2 linked regions of the Flexistipes sp. genome follow. The protein of the gene in region 2 interacts with the protein of the main gene of each other region in a pairwise test. Links are inferred from orthologs where the notes say so. Each region holds a gene or a part of one and is shown on either strand. Other genes may lie near its edges.

Region 1 (3,448 bases), on a different replicon or contig from region 2:
AAACGATTTAAGAAAAATCGGGTACCTTGTTACCGATGTTGACGGTCAGGGAAGGGACGGCCCCGTAAAACTTCTTTTCAGTGTGGTCAAAAGGAAAGAACTGCAAAAGTTTCTGGATGTAGTCCATAAATATAACCCTAAAGCATTTTACACCGTTGAAGATGTCAGGCAGGTAAGTACACCTTACTACCATAAGCCATTAAGGAGGTTCGGCAGAGGGATTGTAAAAAAGAAATAATTCTTAAAATTGGAGTTAAAAATTTGAAAAGCGCATTGCTTAACCCGCTTTTTCATTTGCTCCGCAGCATTTTTTGTATTTTTTCCCGCTTCCGCAAGGACATGGATCATTTCTTCCCACCTTAGGCTGTGATCTTTTGACCGGCTGTCTTTTCTCTCCGCCCTCTCCCCGATTTTCGGAGAAAATATCCCTCCTTTCTTCTGTGGTTTTTCTCTCTTTTTCTTTTAACTGGACATCTTCGTCAATTTTGACCTGGACGCGCATCATATATTCAACCGTTTCAAATCCTATACTTTCCATCATCCCCACAAACAGGTTGTAGGACTCCTTTTTGTATTCGATTAAGGGGTCTTTCTGGCCGTACCCCCTCAAGCCTACGCTGTCTCTCAAATAATCCATGCTGAGCAGATGATCCTTCCATTTTGTATCCAGGACATTCATCATAAGAAATCTTGCAAAACCGGTGAAATGCTCTCCGAATTCTTTCTTTTTATGTTCGAGTTTTTCCTTGGCCTGCTCGAGTAAGCTTTCCCTGTATTCAGAGGCATTCTTATCATCTATGCCGTCCACAGAGAAATCCAGATCAAATATTTTTTTTATTTCACCGGAGAGGCCTTCCGGATCGATAATTTCGGAATTAACATATCTTTCAAAAAGGCTGTCAACGACATTTTCTATATTTTCAAGTAAAATGGACTCAATGTCTTTTCCTTCCAGAATCTCTCTTCTCAGTGAGTAGATGATTTGCCTTTGCTGGTTCATTACGTCATCGTATTCAAGCAGATGCTTTCTGATTTCAAAATGCATAGCTTCCACTTTTTTCTGAGCGTTTTCTATAGCTCTGGTAATCATGGGATGTTCTATTGACTCGCCCTCTTCTATTCCGAGCTTGTTCATTATGTAGGAGATCTTTTCTGAGCCGAATATTCTCAGCAAATCATCTTCTAAGGAGAGGAAAAACCTGGATGATCCGGGATCCCCCTGTCTTCCTGATCTGCCTCGCAGCTGATTGTCAACCCTTCTTGATTCATGACGCTCAGATCCTACAATGTGCAGTCCACCGAGAGATTTAACTTCTTCATTAATTTTTATATCAGTACCTCTACCGGCCATGTTGGTAGCAATTGTAACTGCCCCTCTATCCCCCGCTTTGGCCACAATAGTTGCTTCCCGCTCATGGTTTTTGGCATTCAGCACTTCATGTGGTACACCCAGTTTGGATAAGAGCTTGCTCAGGATTTCTGATTTTTCGATGGAAACGGTACCCACGAGGACAGGTCTTCCCTTTTTATGCATTTCATCAATTTCACGGCTGATGGCTTTGTATTTCTCATCCAGTGTTCTGTATATTTGGTCAGGATAGTCTGTTCTGATCATGGGCATGTGAGTAGGTACAACGATTACACCCAGGGAATATATCTGCATAAATTCCCCGGCTTCTGTTTCGGCAGTACCTGTCATACCAGCAAGCTTATTGTACATTCTGAAATAATTCTGAAATGTTATTGAGGCCAGTGTTTGGTTTTCACTTTCTATCTTTACGCCCTCTTTGGCTTCCAGCGCCTGATGAAGACCGTCTGAATACCTTCTGCCCGGCATTAATCTTCCGGTAAACTCATCAACAATGATGACTTCACCATTCTGGACAACGTAATCCACATCCTTCTTGAAAACGGCATGGGCCTTCAGGGCGTTGTTTACAAAATGAAGGGTGTCAATATTCCTTATATCATAAAGGTTTTCAACACCAAGAGCTTTTTCAACATATGAAATCCCTTTGTCGGTAAGAGAGGCGGTTTTTTCCTTTTCCTGGATTGTGTAATGCTCCTCGTTTTTCAGGTTTTTCACCACAGCGTTTATTGTATAATACTTGTCGGTACTTTCCTCTGTGGGGCCGCTTATGATAAGAGGAGTTCTGGCTTCGTCTATAAGAATACTGTCCACTTCGTCAACGATGGCATAGTTAAGTTCCCGCTGAACGTAATCTGAAAAATCATATTTCATATTATCACGGAGATAATCAAAACCGAATTCGTTGTTTGTCCCGTATGTTATATCACAATCGTAAGCCTGTTTCCTTTCACATGGGACTAATTTAGTGGTGAAGTTTTCTATATCATCCCAATCCACGTAAAATGATTTATCAGGCTGTATAACCCCCACTGTCAGTCCCAGAAAGAGATATATCGGACCCATCCACGCTGCGTCCCTTCTGGCGAGATAGTCGTTTACAGTGACAAGGTGTGCTCCCTTACTTTCTATGCCGTTCAGGTAGAGAGAAAGGGTTGCAACAAGTGTTTTCCCCTCACCTGTTTTCATCTCGGCAATCTTGCCTTTGTGCATTACATAACCACCGATAAGCTGGACGTCAAAATGTCTCAGCCCGGTCGTTCTTTTACTGACTTCCCTTACAACAGCAAAAGCTTCTTCCATTATATCATCAAGCGTTCTGCCTGATGAAAGTTCATTCCGGAATTTTTCCGTCTTTTGTGCAAGCTCTTCATTGGAAAGTCCGGCCATCTTATCTTCAAAGCTGTTTATCCGTTCAACTATCGGCCGGCATTTTTTCAAGAACCGGTCGTTGTGTGTTCCGAATATTTTTTTTGCCACCTGTTTTATCATTTAATGCTCCTTCTTGTTCCCTGTTGCTCCTGTCTTGCAATAAGCCAGTAAATTAAACCCAAAACCATAATAGATGCAAGCACAAAATAAGTAGTAATGCTGTCAGTTTCCTGTTTTAGGGTAAGTATAAGCAGATCTCTGACAAATGCAATGAGGGCAACTCCAACAAAAATACTGATTTTGAATTTTCCCCCTTTTATTATCTGTATCTCCGTATGCAGCAATTCCACAAGTACCCATATTATAAGCAGCGAGCCCAGTGATGTTATCAAAACGTGCTCAGTATTTTTCGAAAGCAGTCCCAAACTGTCATATCCAAAAAATATTGTTGCGGCGATTGTAAGAAATATTAAAATAGCTACAAGTATAAAGTGCATAAAAAGTGAAAAACGTTCACTTATATCCACAATAAAGTTTTTTAAACTGAAAACTTTACTGTATTTCTTTATTATGTCCTCATAGTATGTTGAAATTATAATATCGCCTGTTATATCCATTATTTTATGGAACATCATCAGAATACCCTTTCTCTGAAAATCATCAGGGATATTCTGAAATATTTTTTCGTGTATCCAGCTTCGGGCATAA
Region 2 (3,066 bases):
CAGAAAATACGATAAAAGACTTTTTAAGTATTTTAAGGAATTTGAAAATTAACCACTTGTTGGGCGGTGCATTTGTTATTGGTGAAAGAGCGAGGTGGGGATATAGAGGAAAAGGTTAAGGTATAGATATAGATAAAAGTTTGCAGAATGCTTTCTGCACAAGCAGTTTATTCAACCGTCTCAACTTTTTCAACCACTTCAACTACCTTGAATTTCGCAACGCTTTATGAATCACCCTAACCCATCACCCATTACCCATGACCCCTCACGCATTACGGGTCACGCATCACCTTTCACGGACATAAAGGCACTACTTCAATATTCTGATGTTGTCTTATTGCAAAAATTGTTGACAATTTATATACTATTTGCTAATGATATCAGTCTCGTACGCCCGGCTTTAAACGGGTGTATACTTGCGCCCGTAGCTCAGCTGGATAGAGCAACGGACTTCTAATCCGTAGGTCGCACGTTCGAATCGTGCCGGGCGCGTGTTATGGTGGGTGTAGCTCAGCTCGGTAGAGCACTGGATTGTGGCTCCAGTGGTCGCGGGTTCAAATCCCGTCACTCACCCTTTCCCTGATTTCAGCGAGTGTGGCGGAACTGGTAGACGCGCTAGACTTAGGATCTAGTGCCTTCGGCGTGGGGGTTCGAGTCCCTCCACTCGCACTTTTGGGTGGTTATCATTGCCTTGGTATTTTACATATACCGCGGGTGTAGCTCAGCTGGTAGAGCGTGACCTTGCCAAGGTTGAGGTCGCGGGTTCGAGTCCCGTCACCCGCTCTCTTTTTCTCCATTCTTATTAACAATTTAGTTTTTTATTTAAGCCGCTGTGATAAAATTGTGATAAGCAAATCATTAAATGTTTCAGAAATGCGGCTGTAATGCTGTAAAGGGTAAATAGTGAGGTAGCAAGATAGAGAAGTGGGGAACTAGAAGCAAAGGAGAAAGGTATAGGAAAAGGCTGATGTTTTTGAGGAAGTTGATAACATCGTTTCTGTAAATGCCATTTCCACACTTCGTAGGTGTAGGTGAACTCACAGGTCTATAAAATCCCACTATCAAAATGTTAAGCTAATTTTTCATTTTTAATGAGCGGTAAATTACATCAAAAATAAGAGTGTTTTCATGTGTTCCTTTGAACATTTCAGCGTTAACGCCGGAAGCAAATATTTTTATTTTATCAGCGGTATGTTCGTCGCTATTCCACTGTATAAAAAATTTCGTGCCGTCAGGCATATAGAATGGTCCGTCTGCAAAAAGAGATTCCTTATCCGCTGTGATTTCAAATTTTCCCGTTTGATGATCCGATGTCACAATGAGGAGAGTTTCTGATGTCTGAGGTAACTGATAAGCTGTTTTAACAGCCTTATCGAATTGCAGCATACTGTTCAGCATATCATCTGCATTATTTTCATGGCTTGCCCAATCAATCTGTCCGGCTTCCACCATTAAGAAAAAGCCATCCGGATCGTCTGAAAGTATTTTAACAGCTTTCTTTGTTAACAACGCCAAATTAGGTTTAATTGGTCTTGTTATCTCTTCCGCACCGAACAAGCCAAGTACGCGATTTGTGATACCGGTATCAAGATTTTTAAGTTCCTGCTTAGAGCAAACATAAACGTAGCCGTTCTTAACTGCTTTGCTTATCAGGTTAATGCCGTCATCCCGTTTTCCTTCACCGGCAAAACAACCTTTTTGATTTTCAGGTAAAAAATAGTTCTCTCCTCCTCCAAAAAGCACTTCAATATTTTTATTTATAATCTGCATAGCTATTTCTTCCATCTGATATCTGTTTCGTACATGGGTTGCGAATGCCGCAGGAGTGGCATGAGTCAGCTGAACAGTGGTCACAATGCCCGTTGATTTACCGTATTTCTCGGCGTATTCTAATATATTCTTTAAGTTATTGTAATCGGGATCTTTTCCTATAATTTCGTTATTTGTTTTTGTGCCAGTTGCCATAGCTGTAGCTGCAGCTGCAGAATCAGTGATTTCTCCATTCGCAGAAAGTGTCCTGATATAGCCTTGCACTTCCAGCTTCTGCATAAATAACTTTTTGTCCTTGCCGCTTTTTACGAGCTTGGCAGCTTTAATGTGAGAGCTTCCCATCCCGTCTCCGATCATAAGGATTATATTTTCAGGTGTGTTCTCAGCGTACAAAAAGGTATTAATGGAAATCTGCTGAATGAAAATAAATGTGACTGCAAGGATTAAGTTGATTATTCTTATCATAGTTGTATAAAATAAAATAACAATTGTATATTTGGCAAGGCAAACGTATTTTTCCCTTATTTTAGCACTATGGCAGTGGTGAGTATTTTAAAAAGAAATACCAGGATCTTGTATGAACAAAAGATGGGATGTTATTATAATAGGTGCCGGTCCGGCCGGGAGTATTTCGGCCTGCAAATTGTCTGAAGCAGGGCTAAGTGTATTAATTTTTGACAAAAAAGATTTCCCCCGAGAGAAAGTGTGTGGTGACGGTCTGCTTAATGATTCCATAAAATGTTTAAAAAGATGTGGAGTATATGATGATGTCGAAAAGAACGCCAATTATATAGATGAAACCTTTTTTTACAGCTCATTCGGCACAAAAGTCGTTATTCCCGGCGAGTATTTCACCATAAAAAGAGAAATTTTTGATAATATTCTTCTAAAACATGCAACGGGAAAAGGTGTAAAGTTTTTACCCAAAAAGATTAACGGAGTTGAAGAGGGGAATGATTGTTTTGTATGTCATTCTGCTGAAGGAGAATCATTTAGTTCAAATTTCGGTATCATTGCCACCGGCACGGACATTAATCTTTTAAAGCCAAGCGTTTCGGATAAAATAAACTGCAAACCGGAAGCTGTCGGTGTAAGGAAATATATACAGTCTGATTATATAACAGATAAGATGTTTGTATCATACGAGCGTTCCATTATTCCCGGATATGCCTGGATTTTTCCATTGGGCAGCGGTTTGTATAATACCGGCTGCTGCGCTTTTTACGGCAAAAAAGGCGTAAACAACCTCAAAAAGGTTCATGATGAGTTTTTGAAAGGATTCACTGAGGCTGGAAA

The links.
Region 1: the proteins of UMU13_RS01895 (region 2) and secA interact in binary tests that used the Escherichia coli proteins (3 or more experiments, as listed by UniProt). The link is inferred for Flexistipes sp. from one-to-one orthologs.

The regions. Positions count from the first base shown.
Region 1 is NZ_JAXKVW010000001.1:182,882-186,329, reverse strand. Bases 70-3,260 are described here. They hold secA (preprotein translocase subunit SecA), read right to left. Parts: upstream 2,861-3,260; coding sequence 278-2,860; downstream 70-277. Other genes in these bases: UMU13_RS00805 (phosphate-starvation-inducible PsiE family protein), read right to left, coding at 2,857-3,260; UMU13_RS00815 (DUF2179 domain-containing protein), read left to right, coding at 70-238. Also shown: more of UMU13_RS00815, read left to right, coding at 1-69; more of UMU13_RS00805, read right to left, coding at 3,261-3,448. UniProt on the Escherichia coli protein: Required for protein export, interacts with the SecYEG preprotein conducting channel.
Region 2 is NZ_JAXKVW010000002.1:38,867-41,932, forward strand. The notes cover bases 156-2,964. They hold UMU13_RS01895 (alkaline phosphatase), read right to left. Parts: upstream 2,236-2,964; coding sequence 1,075-2,235; downstream 156-1,074. Other genes in these bases: UMU13_RS01900 (geranylgeranyl reductase family protein), read left to right, coding at 2,348-2,964. Outside these bases: 3'(2'),5'-bisphosphate nucleotidase CysQ, read left to right, coding at 1-52; more of UMU13_RS01900, read left to right, coding at 2,965-3,066.